4 regions of the Rummeliibacillus sp. SL167 genome follow, and region 1 is predicted to be linked to each of the others. Evidence: riboswitches for the same ligand, from Rfam matches in the RefSeq annotation. Region 1 holds a riboswitch; each other region holds the start of a gene.
What was found. Region 1 has a riboswitch for cobalamin ahead of metE (5-methyltetrahydropteroyltriglutamate--homocysteine S-methyltransferase). Riboswitches for the same ligand answer to the same signal wherever they lie in the genome.
Positions count from the first base shown of each region.

Region 2: linked by a shared signal. The riboswitch ahead of FEZ13_RS04320 (Ig-like domain-containing protein) and the one ahead of metE (5-methyltetrahydropteroyltriglutamate--homocysteine S-methyltransferase) in region 1 are both predicted to bind cobalamin.
Region 3: linked by a shared signal. The riboswitch ahead of FEZ13_RS12315 (ABC transporter substrate-binding protein) and the one ahead of metE (5-methyltetrahydropteroyltriglutamate--homocysteine S-methyltransferase) in region 1 are both predicted to bind cobalamin.
Region 4: linked by a shared signal. The riboswitch ahead of FEZ13_RS04520 ((2Fe-2S) ferredoxin domain-containing protein) and the one ahead of metE (5-methyltetrahydropteroyltriglutamate--homocysteine S-methyltransferase) in region 1 are both predicted to bind cobalamin.

Region 1 covers NZ_VCBM01000001.1:1,128,859-1,133,079, forward strand. The annotation lists gene metE (5-methyltetrahydropteroyltriglutamate--homocysteine S-methyltransferase) at 115-2,412, opposite strand; cobalamin riboswitch at 2,625-2,803, opposite strand; gene FEZ13_RS05110 (MFS transporter) at 3,164-4,221, opposite strand, start outside.
Region 2 covers NZ_VCBM01000001.1:960,267-964,487, forward strand. The annotation lists gene FEZ13_RS04315 (DUF4430 domain-containing protein) at 1-279, opposite strand, end outside; gene FEZ13_RS04320 (Ig-like domain-containing protein) at 364-2,199, opposite strand; cobalamin riboswitch at 2,371-2,553, opposite strand; gene FEZ13_RS04325 (transcriptional regulator) at 2,698-2,856, opposite strand; gene panF (sodium/pantothenate symporter) at 3,379-4,221, opposite strand, start outside.
Region 3 covers NZ_VCBM01000002.1:185,056-189,276, reverse strand. The annotation lists gene FEZ13_RS12320 (FecCD family ABC transporter permease) at 1-874, opposite strand, end outside; gene FEZ13_RS12315 (ABC transporter substrate-binding protein) at 871-1,836, opposite strand; cobalamin riboswitch at 1,945-2,132, opposite strand; gene argS (arginine--tRNA ligase) at 2,812-4,221, opposite strand, start outside.
Region 4 covers NZ_VCBM01000001.1:1,002,118-1,006,338, forward strand. The annotation lists gene cobJ (precorrin-3B C(17)-methyltransferase) at 1-1,331, opposite strand, end outside; partial or broken gene FEZ13_RS04520 ((2Fe-2S) ferredoxin domain-containing protein) at 1,389-1,544, opposite strand; cobalamin riboswitch at 1,671-1,859, opposite strand; cobalamin riboswitch at 2,174-2,359, shown strand; gene FEZ13_RS04525 (energy-coupling factor ABC transporter permease) at 2,544-3,305, shown strand; gene FEZ13_RS04530 (energy-coupling factor ABC transporter substrate-binding protein) at 3,302-3,610, shown strand; gene cbiQ (cobalt ECF transporter T component CbiQ) at 3,597-4,221, shown strand, end outside.

The DNA of each region.
Region 1 (4,221 bases):
AGAAAATGATTTATGAAATTGATTCATCTACTTAACTAAAAGGAGTTAAGAACATTGAACAACATTCCTAACTCCTTGATGGTCAAATTATAGACTAAAACGATGATCTTATTGTTATGATTTTACAGAGGATGCTACGTCTTCTCGCAATGTTTTTGCTGCCTCTACCATGTTTTGAAGAGATGCAACAGTTTCTGTTTCACCACGCGTTTTTAAGCCACAATCAGGATTCACCCAAAATTGTGTTGGTTTCAATACTTCAAGACTTTCTTGCATGATCGTTTCCATCTCTTTTATCGATGGAACTCGTGGACTATGAATATCGTAAACACCTAAACCAATGCCTTTGTCGTATGGTGTTTCTTTTAGTGAATCGATTAACTCACCATGACTGCGAGATGTTTCAATGGAAATGACATCTGCATCCAATGCACTTATAGGCTCGATAAAATCATTGAATTCGCAGTAGCACATATGTGTATGAATTTGTGTTTGATCTTCAACAGATGAAGTAGCTAAACGGAAAGCCTTTACACCCCAATCTAAATATTCTGACCAATTTTCCTTGCGAAGAGGAAGTCCTTCACGCAAAGCAGGTTCATCCACTTGAATAATGGCTATTCCAGCTTTTTCAAGTGCTTCTATTTCTTTTTTCAATGCCAATGCAATTTGATAAGCAATTTCTTTACGTGGAATATCATCTCGTACAAATGACCAATTTAAAATAGTCACTGGCCCAGTGAGCATGCCCTTAACATAATGATTGGTTAAACTTTGTGCGTAAACGGATGATTTTACAGTCATTGGTTCTTTCCAAGCCACATCTCCATATATAATTGGTGGTTTTACACATCTAGATCCGTAAGAAACAACCCAAGCATTTTCTGTGAAAGCAAAGCCGTCTAATTTTTCACCAAAATATTCAACCATGTCAGTACGTTCAAATTCACCATGTACCAGAACATCTAGCCCTAAATCTTCTTGAATATGAATCCATCGTTCTGTTTCTTCCTTAACAAATGCTTCATAATCAGCATCTGATATTTTTTGTTTTCTCCACGCACTACGAGTTTTCTTTACTTCTGTAGATTGTGGAAAACTTCCGATTGTTGTTGTTGGGAATAATGGAAGCTCTAAAGCTTCGCGTTGAATTTCTTGACGTTTTTCAAATACACTTGACCGTTTAAAGTCTTCTTCTTTAATAGATGCCATCTCAGCTTTGACTGTTTCATTGTTACGTGATGCATCTTCTCTTAACAATTGAATAGCTTTAATACTTTCTGAAATAGCGTTATTACCTGGATCTTTTGGATTGTTAGCATAGCTTGTTAATTCTTTAAGCTCTATTATTTTTTCATCTGCAAATGCTAAGGCATTTTTTAATACAGGTGCCAATTTTTTCTCATAAGCAGTTGTTACTGGTACATGTTGTAGACTACAAGATGACTGAATCCATATGTTTTCACATTTGCTCAACTGTTGAATGGCTTGTAATGTATTATATTTTTCTGCTAGATCAGCTCTCCAAATATCACGACCATTAATAATACCTGCCGCTAATACTTTATTCTTTGGAAAGCCAAATTTTCGAAGTGCATCCATATTTCCTTTATAACCATGCACAAAGTCTAATCCAATACCTGCAACTGGAAGGTTTACGATTTCTTCAAAAAATGAAACGGACTCAAAATAAGTTTGAAGTAAAATTTTCGCATTCGGCACTTCTTCAACAATTTGTGAATAGATTTCTTTAACAGTTGCGATGTCACTTTTATCTAAAGTTGTAACAAGAGAAGGCTCTTCTATTTGTATCCATTCAGCTCCTGCTTCAACCAGTTGTTTTAGAACCTGAATATACAATGGAATCAGTTTTAAAATATACTCTGGTTCCGTTTTTGCATCATAACCTTTTGTTAAGCGACTAAATGTATAGGGCCCGATAATCGTTGGCTTAGCTTCAATCCCAAGCTCCTCTTTCGCTTCCTTGTAGGCTTTTAAAATCGTGTTTTCTGTAAGATGTAATTTTTGACCTTCGTATTCTGGTACAATATAGTGATAATTTGTATTAAACCATTTGGTCATTTCAGAAGCAACTTGTCCTTCTCGGCCACGTGCCATTGCATAATAGGTTCCAAGATCAACGGTTTCAGCTGTCCATTGATAGCGTTTTGGTACAAGTCCAAACATCACCGCTGTATCAAGCATGCGATCATAGTAAGTAAAATCACCGACCGTTACTTGATCGATCCCTAATGCTATTTGTTTCTTCAAATGGTCAAGGCGAAGTTGCTTCATGCGCTCATGTAATTCATGTTCGCTAATTTCTTGCTTCCAATAGCTTTCTACTGTGCGTTTCCACTCTCTATTTCCTCCGATATAAGGGTATCCAATGACTGAATTTGTATATTTCATATTTTCCTCTCCTCGTATATAGTAGAATTCTTTTCTGAACTACTGTTATTTTTAAAATTGAATCTTTGGGCAAATAAAAAAGCCATCTCCAAATACAGGAAATGGCTGTGTAAAAAAAGGCTATGCACAAATAAGCAATAACCTCGAAATTGCTTTCTTATCACTTCGTACTGTGAATCTCACTCCCCACCCCCTATCCTCGTAGGTCAATCGGTGTGTACTAGCTATTGGCAGGTCTCCTGGCTCATGATCATTGCTAATCGTACCTTCCCATTATCATAGTGGTTATTACGAGTCGCTCCCATTTACAGTTGCGGGACAGCGCCGGATTTTCACCGGTCTTCCCTTTTAATCCAAATTGTCATTTGGAACCATAACTTACACGCTATTAAATTGTCCTTTTACTATATCATACTTTTATCATTAGATTTTAAATATTCTATAATTTTAGAAAAAAATATGAAAATTACCTTGTTCTTAAAGCTTAAGTAGAAAAATTCCTCTATACCGATTTTTCTAATAGATTTACTAAACTATATTTTCAGGCGGATTGATTATCCAATTTAATCCCCTTGGATTTAGATAATTCGCTGATTTCCGCCTCCACTCCAATCTATATAAAGTGGCGGATTGTTTTCATGCACAATCAGATTGAGTGCATGCAACAGTTGCTCCCCCACCTATCGTTCATTCTCGTTTCTCTCTATACCTTGAGGTGGGGGTTTTACTACCGTTAATGCGGGATAAATATTTAATTTGAAACTTTTTTTGCATTTTTGCCGTATACGAAATGATAAACGATTAAACAAATTAAAATCCAAACAGTAACCGTACCATACAATGCTTTAAATGACATAAATGTCACTAAAATGCCGACTATATAAGGTCCGATCCCATTCGATAAATCTAGAAACATGAAGAACGTTGAAGTAGATAGTGACTTTCGATGTGATGGAGATTCTTGAATAGCGATTGCTTGAAAATTAGAAATAAGTGTCCCGTAACCAATACCGATCAAAACAGCAGATAGTAAAAATACCAAGCCAGTTTGTGCTATGCTCAATGTAAAAAAGCCCATAATGGTTAATATGAGCAATGGATAATTCACTCGATTCGCCCCAAATTGATCAAACCATTTTCCAGTAAAGGGTCTCGTTATGATCAGTGCAATAGCATAAACAATAAAAAAGAAACTTGATACAGAAACCAAATGGATTTCCTTGGCGTACTGTGTCAAAAATGATAGCAAACTTGAATAAGCTATCGCAATGAGGAAGATAACTATTGAAATAGGGATCGCTTTGGGTTCGATAAAATCTCTCCCATGAAATCCTTTCCTTGGTTCTTCCATTCCTTTAGGTTCCGGTACTTTTAAAAAACATGAAACTAGTAAATCAACAACAGCCACTATACTCCCTACTACAAAAACCGTTGTAAATGATGCGTGTTCATAAAGGAAAATGCCTAGAAATGGACCAAAAGCCATGGCAATATTCATAGAAGTTGCATAATATCCAGTACCTTCTCCGCGGCGATCATCTGGAATAAGCTCTGCAGATATAGTGCCAGCCGCAGTTGTAATACATCCATGCATAGCCCCCTGTATAAATCGGATGATGAACAAGACATATAAATCATCCACAACAATATGTAACAACATAGAAACTGTAAAGATACTAAGCGAACCAATAAGCATTCGCTTTCTACCCAATCGATCTAAATATTTTCCCGCAAATATTCTCGCTATAAGGGATGCTAATACAAATATTCCGGTTGCTAATCCTGCAACACTTTGATTTGTATGAAATT
Region 2 (4,221 bases), 170 kb from region 1:
TGCTGTATCTTGCTGTTTTGAATTTGTCGTTTCCTTCTTAAAATCACTTGTTGTTTCTTTTTTCTGTTCAGTTGAGCTAGCTGATTTTTGTTGCTGCTTTTGTGTTTTCTCCTGTGGATTTTTGTTTTTTTCTGAGCCTTCTACAACCTTCACTTTTCCTTGGTCAAGGGTTGTTCCTTGTTGTTCTTGATCATGTTGTTCAACAGTTTGAACCTTACAACCTGAAAGACATAGTACTGCGATGATAAAAGACAGTACAATAAATTGTATCTTTTTCAAAAAAATACACCTCCTAAACTAGATGGGAATAGGGTGTTAGAAGTAAATTCTAACACCCTATGATTCTATTTACTTTCAATTGTTTTATTTCGATTTAACAATAATCGTCTTGTTAGCACTTTTATTTTTGGCAGCATCTTTGACATAGATGGTTAATTTGGTACCTACTTTTTGTTTTTTAATAGACAATGAGAATTTACCTTTTGAAGATACTGTGCCATATTTAATGATTTTTTTATTTTTCACGACATATACTTTAGATTTTGCTTCTGCCGTACCTGTAATTCTGGTCGATTTTTTCGTCACTTTATGGACTTTCGGTGCTTTTGGCGCTGTTTTGTCTACAACTTTAATCTTGACGATTTTACTTTTATTTTTGGCTGAATCTTGGACATAAACTGTTAGGACTGTTCCTGCCTTTTGTTTTGGGATAGCCAATGAGAATGCGCCTTTTGTAGAAGCAGTCCCAGTTTTGATTACCTTATTATTTTTGATCACATAGACTTTTGCTTTCGCTTCAGCTGTCCCTGTAATTTTTGTCGTGCGATCACTTACTTGACCGATTTTTGATATTTTTGGAGCCGTTTTATCAACTACTTTGGCAGTGATTGATCCACTGTTGTTCTTTCCTAAGTCTGTCGCAACGATTTGAAGGGGAGTCCCTGCTTTTTGCTGTTTGATTTTAACAGAATATTTTCCTGTGAAATTCGATTGAGCTGTCCCAATGATTTTGCTACCATTCTTTACTGTAATTGTGGCATATGGTTCTGTTTTACCTGTGATAGTCGTTGCATTGTCAGCAACTGTAGCAGCAGTTGGTTTTTCAGGTGCCTTCACATCATATTGTAGTTCGTCAGCATTAGCATCTGTTGTCATATTATAAAAGCTATTTTTCCCGTTTACAAAACGGTCATAAGCTTGTAGAGCGCGATTCGCTTGGTCTGATGAGATAACGTTAGGTTCCTTTGCCTTTGGCGCATTTTTGAAGCCACCTGTAATACTATCATATGTTGTAAGCAAGTTGGAAATCGTCCAAGCTCCATTTTCTTTCACAAATCGAACGTCTGTTTTCGGATCCACTTTATTGGCAGTTAAACTAATAATTAGCTGAGATACTGTTTCTGGGCTATCATCACCGTAGTAACCGACAAATCCAGCACGTTCATTGATTTGATTGCCTAAATATGAATAGGCTTTTTCAATCGCCTGTTGAACGGATTCTTGATTAGAATAGTTTGCTAAAGCCGTCACAGCCATAGATGTAGCGTCCTTATCTGCTCCCCATGCTTTATCCCAACCAAATGCGCCATTATTTTCATCTTCATCTGTAAATTGAGAAGCTAATAGCTTGGAAACTAATTGTTCACGGCTTAATGCTTGATACCTCTCGCCCGCTGGTAAATGATATGATTTTGCATCCAATGCATACAGCATATAATAGTTATCCATATCGTAGAGCAGATCTTTTTCTTGCGCTGTTAAATAGGCATCTGCCATCAGTTGAATAAGGTTATAACCGCCAACATTTTCCGCATCTTTTCCGATGGCTGTAACCGCTAAAATTTGTTTTGCATATGCTGATGGTGAATCTGAAATAGCTCCTTGCTTCGTATCTAATTCATTTACAAGAGATTGATAGTATTGTTCATAATAATCTTTTGGGACAATTGGTAGATTAGCTCGTGCCAAATCTGTGACAATATCACAATCGGCGAATGTTGGATTTGGTGTGATGCTTAAAAGAAAAGCGCTTGAAGAAGAAAGGGCATTTTGATAGCTAACATCCTTGCCAACAGTCGTTGTGACAGTTGTATTTTCCTCTGCATGAGCAGTGATGGTAGCAGGTAATTGAGATGCTACCAGTAAACTAGCTAGTGAAATCGGTGCGATCCACTTTTTAAAAGATTTGTTTGAATACATATAAGAGCCTCCATTCTTTTGCATAATTACAGATTGATCTGTCTTGTTAGGATAGAGGCAATTAAATTTCTCCATAAAAAAACTTTACATCAAAATGTAAAGAGTGCTTGGACGTGAAATGTCAATAATCATTATTTGTCATTTCATTGTTCCACACCTCCCCCTCGAAGATCAGAAACGCAGATAAAAGCAGGTTTCCTGGCTTATATGTACATGAATATTCGCACCTTCCCAGCTAAAAGCCAGTGGCATACACGATTTTCAACATATTTACAGTAGCGGGGCTGCATCAGACTTTCACTGATTTCCCTATTATCCTAATACGCATTAGGCACTTTTATCTAAGACTATGTAATTGTTATTGTTTATAGTATTTCATATTCACTAAAACATGTAAATGCTTTTTTTACTTGAACGCCATTTTTTTGTAAACGTTATAAAACCTCTACCAACCAACATTTTGATTAGTAGAGGTTTTATAAGTTACCCGCGGCGACATCAGACATTTTGTTCTTCGCTCCTTTTTGAATGCTCCTTGTAAGCATTGAGTTGTTCTTCTGTTAAATGATTGATAAAAAAGTAAAAGTCTTTCGATTCTAATCCATACTCCTCACAAGCACTACAATATCGTTCATATCCTTCTCGATATATATCCATATATATCTCCTCCTGTTATATAACAAATTTTATTGCTGTTAATAATATATAACAGAAATAGGCGGTTGTCAACAGAATTATCTGAAAAATTAATAATATATATTTATCCTGCATTCAACAGGCAGTAAGATCCTTCATCAAGACAAACGTATATTTTCATAAGCGACCGCCCTATCCTTTGTATATGAAAAAGCATGAAGAAAACAACTGTATAAAGTTTTAATTTATGACCGCTGCCCTAAAACATTTTCAATTCATAAATCAAAAGATTTCGTACATAATGGTGCGCTGTTACTATGTGTGTAAATCAAATTTTTGAAATATGAGTAAAACCCAAACTTCAATTTTTATCAAGAAGTTTGAGTTTTAAGATTTGTTTTATTTGAACATCCTGTTGAACTACATCCAATTGGGCAGAATGAAGACGTTTTTCATAGTTATGTTCATACACGCCCAATATTGTAAAAGTGGTCCCCTTTTTTTCGGATACTGTCTAATCAACCATATCCTCTAATCTACATATTAAATAATATGTTTGAAATCCTTAAATCGATGATGAGTCATTAAACTAATGGTTACATACGCAATAAGAGATAATATGATGGAAGTTGTGACAGTATGCATGCCTAAAAAAGTTGTTTTCCATTTTTCATAAATCAAAATATAACTGATTAAGCCAACAAGCATCGATGAAACGGCTCCATATTTGTTTCCTTTTTTCCAATATAGACCTAATACTACAGGCCAAACAAATACGGATTCCAGACCACCAAATGAGAAAAGATTGAGCCAAACTAATAGATCTGGCGGTTTTAATGCAACAATAATAACAGCTACACCTATTAAAGTAGTGACAAAAAAGCTTAGCTTCTTGATTTCGTCATCATTAGCTTGTGGCTTTATAAAGTTTAGATAAATATCTTTAACAATTGTAGAGCTTACAAGTATTAAGAGCGCATTTACGGTAGACATAATAGCCGCCATTGGTGCCGCTAATACAACACCTGCCAAAAACGGTGGCAGCACTTTTAACGTTAAAAGTGGCATGACTTTATCGCCAATATCCACACCTGGTAATACGGGGCGTGCGAATACCCCTGTTAAGTGCATGCCAAACATCACGGTGCCCAGTGCAATCGTTCCGATAATGATAGCCGAGTGCATGCTTGCCGAATTCTTATAGGACATGGCACGTACTGCGATTTGCGGTAGACCAATCACACCAATACCGATCAAAATCCAAAACGTTGATACATAAAGAGGTGTTAAACTACCATCTGCTCCAAATGGCGATACCAGTTTAGGATTTTCTGCAACAAGATCAGCCATAATATTGGAAACTCCGCCGCCGGCAATAATGGTCCC
Region 3 (4,221 bases), on a different contig from region 1:
CACAAAGAATCAATAATGATGCCCCATTGATAAAAGATAAGGGCAATAGATGGCGATGATCAGCTCCAAACATTAATCTCGTCATATGTGGAACGACCAAGCCAACAAAGCCGATCGTTCCCGATACCGCCACTGCGGAACCAGTCAAAATAGAACCTCCAAGCAAAAGAAGACGTTTGCTTCTTTTTACATTGACCCCTAAATATTTGGCCCGTTCCTCTCCAAATAACATAGCATTAAGTTCACGACGATTGACCCATAGCATCAATGAACCAATTATGATGAAGGGGAAAATCATCTTGACATAAGGCCAACCGCGCATAGATACACTCCCCATCAGCCAGCTAATAATTTGACGAAGTTCTTCTCCTGTTAAAGCAATCATCAGGGAGATAATAGAACTTAAAAATGAGCTGACGATAATGCCGGTTAAAATCAGTGTTTCCATCTTCATCATGCGATCGACCAATTTTGCAAAGCCCAAAACAATAAACAATGATACTAGAGCACCTATCATACTGAATATTGGCAATGTATAAATGCCTAAAATAGGTGTCGTAATACCGAAAAAAAGCGTCACCACAGCCCCCACTGAGGCGCCAGATGACACTCCTAACGTATACGGATCAGCAAGCGGGTTTTTTAACAATCCTTGAAAAGCAGCGCCTGCAATCGCTAATGCCGCCCCAACAAGTCCTGCTAGTATGACACGTGGCATACGAATTTTCCATAATATATTTGTTGCCGTTTCATCAGCTCCAGTATTCCATAACGTACTGATTGGTACCTCTACTGAGCCTATGGAAATACCGAGCCATACACTTATACATAAAATGATAAGCGCTACGATATATCCCATTACCATTTTTCTCATTTAAATGCCTCTGGATAAACAGCCTTTGCTATTTCCTCTAGCCCATCGGCAAGACGAGGACCTGTACGAGCTGTCAAATCTTGATCCACTTTTACTACGGCATCATTTTTAACAGCTGTAATACTATCAAAGCCTTGGCGTTTTTTCACTTTCTCTACGATATTTGGAACATAGTCCTCCATTACAATAATGGTATCAGGATTACGTTTAACGATTTCTTCTGTATCAATTTTAAACCAACCTGATTGATCGTCTACCACATTTTTAATCTTCGCTAAGTCAAAGATTTCTTGCATAAATGTATCTTTACCTGCCGTAAAAATATCCGGTTCATCTGCCGTTTCCACAAAGGCAGTACGTTGTTTTACATTCGCTACTTTAGCTTGAACATCTTTTACTTTTTCCTTCATACTTGTAATAATTTGATCTGCTTTTTGTTCTTTGTTTGTAATTTGGCCAAGCTGTTTGATCGTGCTATAGGTTTCTTCAAAACTTGTCGCACTTTTTACAACAAAGACAGGAATACCTGCATCTTTTAACTGTTGTAATCCAGCCTCTACTGATTTTGCATTAGATTCATGTGCAAATACTGCATCAGGTTTTAGGCTCAATACTTTTTCAACATTGAATTCCATACCGCCTATTTTTGTCTTTTTAGTAGCGGCTTTGGGATAATCATCGTTATCATTTACCCCTACAATTTCATGTTCTAAACCTAATGCGAATAAGATTTCTGTATTACTTGGAACTAATGAAACAATTCTTTTGGGTGTTTCTTTGAATTCTATATGATTACCAAGTGCATCTTTCACCGTCATTGGGTATGTAGATGTTTTGTCATTGGTTTGAGAAGTGGTATTTGTTTTATCAGTAGACGATTGCTGAGTATCTCCTTGGCTACACCCAACAAGTAAAACAAATGCCATCATCAACACGCTTACTAGTTGCCATATTTTTTTCATGAAAAGTACCTCCTTCAGCATAATAAAAAACCTCTCAATTCATTCGAGAGGCATCATGATTCCAGTGTAGTGCATACACTGTCACCCATCCTATCCTCGTAGTCATTGTTGGCGTGATCCTATACGGCAGGTATCCTGGCTTGTGTTCAACGCTCATCGTGCCTTCCCAAAAATTTTTCAGTGGCTATTTACGAATCACTCACACTTACAGTGGCGGGACCGCATCGGACTTTCACCGACTTCCCTTTTCACTCAACATTTTAGCAGTGTCAAGAACCGTACATTGATTTTCTATTGAATTGCTTATCATTATACCGAATATTTTGCTTTTGTAAAAGACAGGCGATGAGATATTGAGAATTTTTTAGTATATATTTTTGATACTTATAGCTATTTTTTACTAGTAATGATATTTGTACTGTTAATATAAAATTTCACGCATGTTGATTTTACAAAAATCAGGTGCCCCTATTTGGCATAATTACTGAAAAGCCCTGTGTTTTTAGAACCATTTATATAGATCTTCGCTGCGGCTTGCTCGACTCCTCGAAAATGTATACGTATTTTCTTCGTGCGGTGCCAGTTTAGTGAAGCCCATTCAATATCACGCGGGAAAAACGGACAGTTGAGACCCCACAGCGAAGCGATTAAGGAAAGGAAGCTAAAAGCGTCACGTCCTTTGGCAACACCTGAGTGACCAACATCTTGTTAGCCCGAAGTAATCGGACTTTTGCGAGCAGTTGATCCCCATCTATCTTTCTCGTTTTTCTCTAAATCTTGAGACATAGGTGGCTTACTGTCCTTTGAAGCGGGATAAAATTTAGTCAACAGAAAAAAGCCAACGAAACAGCGATTTCGTTGACTATTTTCTATTAATAATGGTTGAGCAGAAAAATTGCTTAACTAGTATGCATTTTAACCCCGCAAACAAAAACAGAAGGATATTTTGTTCTGATGTAACCAATGCACTAAAAATTACATTTTTTCCGGTGCTGATACACCAATCAATTTTAGAGCATTTGCTAATGTGATGCGCACTGCTGTAATTAGGGCTAGTCGTGCTTCAGAACGTTCTTTGTTGTCGTCATCTAAAACTTTCTCTGCATTATAAAAACTGTGGAATGTTGCTGCTAGTTCTTGGATGTAGTTTGCAATACGATGCGGTGCGCGTACACGTGCTGCATCTGCTACAATTTGTGGAAAGTCCCCTACTTTTTTCAATACTTCAATATCTTTTTCTGATGACAATGTATCAAGATGATCAATTGAAACCGCAAAACCTTTTTCTGATGCTTGACGTAAGATCGAACAAATTCGCGCATGAGCATATTGAGCATAGTACACTGGATTTTCGTTTGATTGCTTCACAGCTAAATCTAAATCGAAATCTAAATGCGTATCGCCTGCACGCATTGCGAAATTGTAGCGTACAGCATCTAAGCCAACTTCCTCAACTAGTTCACGAAGAGTAACTGCATTCCCCGTTCGTTTTGACATTTTGACTTTTTCACCATTGCGTAGAAGATTAACCATTTGGATTACTTCCACTTCTAATACATCACGATCATAGCCAAGTGCTTCGATCGCAGCCTTCATACGTGGGATATAACCATGATGATCGGCACCCCAAATATTGATCAGCTTGTCAAAACCACGACGTAATTTGTCTTCATGATAGGCGATATCTGGTGTTAGATAAGTATAGGAACCGTCTGATTTGATCAATACGCGGTCTTTGTCATCACCAAACGTAGTAGAACGGAACCAAGTAGCACCATCTTGTTCAAATACATGACCGTTGTCTTTTAATTTTTGAAGTGCTGTTTGAACTTTTCCTTCTTTGTATAAGGATGTTTCAGAGAACCAGACATCAAAATCGACACGGAAGTCTTTTAAATCTTTTTGGAGTTTGCCAAATTCGTGTTTTAAACCGTGTTCACGGAAAAATTCAAAACGCTCTTCTTCAGGTTTTTCTAATATATCTTTACCATATTCTGCAGATAATTCTTTCGCAATAACAATGATATCTTTCCCATGGTAGCCATCTTCAGGCATGTCCGATTCTAAACCTAGTGCTTCCCGGTAGCGTGCTTCTAATGATTTGGCCAATTTTGTAATTTGATTACCAGCATCATTAATATAGTATTCACGTGATACATCATACCCTGCAAAATCTAACACATTACATAAAGAGTCCCCAACAGAAGCACCACGAGCATGCCCTAGATGTAAATCTCCAGTTGGGTTTGCGGATACAAATTCGACTTGAATTTTTTCGTTATGCCCCGCATCGGTACGACCATAATTAACATCTTGATCGAGAACAGTCGCCACAACTTCGGCCAAGTAGTCCTTTCGTAAAGTAATATTCATAAAGCCTGGCCC
Region 4 (4,221 bases), 130 kb from region 1:
GGTAATTGCATACCACCCAATTTTTCTTGAATTTCTTCTGCGTAAGGAATCCCGCCCGTTTTTTCACCATCACAAAAATCACAAGCTTTTAATGTTAAAACATCTCCTACTGGTGATAGCAGGAAGCCTACATTTTGTAATTTGGATGTAATTTCATCGGGATTTGAAGTAGGTATTTTTAATAGAATTTGATGATTGGGTGTATATTCCATGGTGCCTTTTTCACCTACAACCATGGCTAAAGTCATCATTTGTTCGGGTGTAAACTTTTTATTGGCAACACCAGGACTTACAGCTAATTCAAATATTTCTTCAAAATCTTGATGGATGTATTGTGTAGTTGTAGTTTCAGGTTGTTTACCAGTCACGCGTTTTAAGGCTTCCAGAGCCATCTCATATGAATTTACTTTTGGATGCTCTGTCTTGATCGATTCAACCTTTGGGACTTTCTCAACAACAGCTACAGAAGATTGAATACGCTGAACACCTGTTTTTTGATCCATTGCCCATGGTTCAGCTTCCTCTTTTAAGCGTTGATGTGGTTTTAATGCTTGTTTATCCGCATGCAACGTGTATTTTCTTTGATAGCCACGTGGGGTAATCATTTTATTGTCATAAAGGAATGTGGAAGAGTTACCAATAATGACAGTCGTTAACATCCCGATATCATTTTCAAGCATTTCACTCAAGTTGGTAATCGTGATTTGCTGACGGTCACGATAAGCACTTTTCACTAATCCAACAGGTGTATCGGGTGATCGATATTGCAAGAGAATACGTTGAGCTTCAACAATTTGACGTGTTCTACGTCCACTACGTGGGTTGTAAAGTGCTATCACAAAATCCGCCATGGCGGCAGCTTCTATTCTTTTAGCAATTAAATTCCATGGTGTTAAATGATCACTTAAACTAATTGTGCAGGAATCGTGCATAATAGGTGCCCCTAATAGAGAGGCACATGAATTGATAGCAGAAATACCTGGAATGATTTCGATTGGAATCCCGTTTGCCTCGGTCCAACCTTTTTCGATTAACACCTCGTATACGAGTCCTGCCATACCATAGACTCCTGAATCACCACTTGAAATGACAGCTACTATTTTCCCGGTTTCTGCTTGTCGAACTGCTTCTTGAGCTCTTGAAACTTCCTCTGTCATCCCTGTGCTAATAATTGTTTTTTCATTCGTAATGAGATCTTGGATTAGTTCAACATAAGTTTTGTAACCAATGATAAAATCACTTTCTTGAAGTGCTTCTACTGCTCGCGTCGTAATATGTTTAAAATCACCAGGGCCAAAACCAACGACATATAGTTTACCTTGTTTTGCCATGTGAACTTCTCCCCTTTTTATTTATTTGTTTTTGTGAATCCCAATAGTGGCTGCAACTCGAGTTCTAGTTGTATGGATTTGTTCGTCCATCCCTAATTGTGTAATCTCATCTCGAATGGCGAGGGTGATTTCCTCTGCTCCTTTCTTCATACATGAACTTCCGTTACAAATGAATAAATGACTTTTCATTCCCGATAAATCCCAAGTTACCATATCCACTCTCCTTTTCATCCTATTTATCAATAGAAAAAGGAAAATAAAAAACCTTTATTCTTGGAATAAAGGTTTAAAAACTAGTTTGTTAGCTGGTACCATAGTTTTTACCTTTCCCTCCGAAAAGTATCGTACTTTTTAAAAGCAGGTTTCCTGGCTTACATTTCACTTTACTCTGATCTCTTCCCAGTCATTTGACCAGTGAGTTTTATCATTTCATCCATGTTTACAGTAGCGGGGGCTGCACCGGCTTTGAACCGTTTTCCCTATTATCCCTTGAAAATCTACAAGAGCACTTTTAAAAATAGTATGTAATTGTTCATTAGAAAAACAGGTGTATAGATCGATCAATTCAAAAAAACTTGTTGCATTATAATCAGCGAGTTTTCATCTCACCTGTTAGAAAAATTTTAAACTGTCATCATCATATACTATTTTGTCATGATTTAAAATATATTTTTTATCTTATAGACTGTTTTTCAATTTAAAAAATAGATTTCTTGTACAATATTTCTCTAAAATTTTAGTAATTAACTGTTATAAAACAAACTTTTATAATCATCAGAATTTCTTCTAATAAAAAGATAGAATTGGGCATATAATCGTGATACACTGGATTTGTAATATAACAATTCAATAAATTTTATGGTGCTGAATTTAGATATTTAGCTTAAAAGGGAAGTTTGTGCAAAACAAACGCGGTCCCGCCACTGTAAAGCCGAGTTATGCTTTTAAGATGCCACTGTCAATGATGGGAAGGTGAAAGTATAATGATGACGCTAAGCCAGGAGACCTGCCATGAAATGCGAATTAGTTTCAGCCTACGAGGATAGGTGTGAGAATAGACATGCTAAGCAATTAGTATTATTTTACTATTCATCAACACTTCTTCTATCCGTAAGAAGTGTTTTTTTATTGTCCTTATAGGGTGTGATGGAGGTGCAACAAAAGAAACTTTTAAATGTCACAATGGAATAAGTAATAGAGAGGATTGGTAAAATGAAAAATTTAAAAAAATATTTGAATTGGAAACTAGTTTATTTTCTTCTAGCCATTATGATTGTACCAAAACCAGCTTTTGCTATGCATATTATGGAAGGTTTTTTACCCGTTGAATGGGCTATTTTCTGGTGGGCAGTTTCCATTCCATTTTTAGTGATTGGATTCCGCTCCATCCGAAAAACAATTGTTGAAAATCCAGAAACCAAAATGATGTTAGGATTATCTGGAGCCTTTGCATTCGTATTATCAGCATTGAAAATTCCATCTGTTACAGGTAGTTGTTCTCATCCTACTGGTGTAGGCCTCGGTACTATATTATTTGGACCAATGGCTATGAGTGTGGTAGGTTTTATCGTTCTTTTATTCCAAGCATTATTGCTTGCACATGGTGGATTAACTACATTAGGTGCGAATACAGTTTCTATGGCGATTGTCGGTCCTCTTATTGCATACGGCGTATATAAAGGAGCTACTAAAATGGGATTATCTTTTTCATGGGCAGTATTTTTAGCCGCTGCACTTGGTGATTTGGGTACATATGTAGTGACATCTATCCAATTAGCACTTGCTTTCCCTTCTGATGTAGGCGGTTTCTTTGCTTCATTTACAAAATTTAGTGGCATTTTCGCTATTACACAAATTCCTTTAGCCATTAGTGAAGGGATTCTTACAGTTGTCATCATGAACTTCTTACAAAAATACAATTTAGCAGAGTTAAAAGCACTGAAAGTATTTAAAAAAGGAGCAGAACAACAATGAAAAAGAACTTATTGTTAATAGCATTAGTCATTATTTTGGCTGTTCTTCCTCTTTTCTTCCAAAAGGGTGCGGAATTTGGTGGTTCAGACGATCAAGCTGAAGCGGAAATAACGAAAATCGACTCTTCTTATCATCCATGGTTTTCTAACATTTGGGAACCGCCAAGTGGTGAGATTGAAAGTCTATTATTCTCCTTGCAGGCTGCTATAGGAGCAGGTTTTATCGGTTACTTTATCGGACTATCACGTGGTAAATCTAAAAAAGATGATAACAAAGAGGGCAAAGGAAAGCATGCTACTTATTGATCAATATGCTTATATCAATCATTTAGCAAAAACCCATCCCGTAGAAAAAATCGTTTTATCGCTCTTTCTTTTGATTTTTTCTTTGACAGTCAAGGATGCTTTGATTTCTCTTATTACTTTTTCGATGATGAGCGGACTCATTATTTTTGCAGCTAAAATACCTTGGACATATTATTTAAAATTACTTTGTATACCTGGATTGTTTTTATTGAGCAGCATGGTTGGAATACTATTCTCTTTTACTCAACATGCTGAATTGCTACACAGTTCGGTGTGGCAATTCTCATTTTTAAACAGCACTGTGTATATCACAACTCAAAGTATTCAAATGTGTATTCAATTATTTTTTTCGGTTTTAAGTAGTATTAGCTGCTTATATTTTTTAACGTTAACAACACCTGTCCATGATTTAATGCAAGTTTTAAAAAAATGCAGGGTACCACAACTAATGATTGAATTAACCGAGTTAACGTACCGATTCATTTTTGTATTTTTAGAAATTTCAGTTAGCGTTTTTCAGGCACAAAATTCAAGACTTGGCTATATTTCGATAAAAAGAGGCTTTCATTCTTTGGGAATGTTAATTTCCTCCCTATTCGTCCATGTTTTTC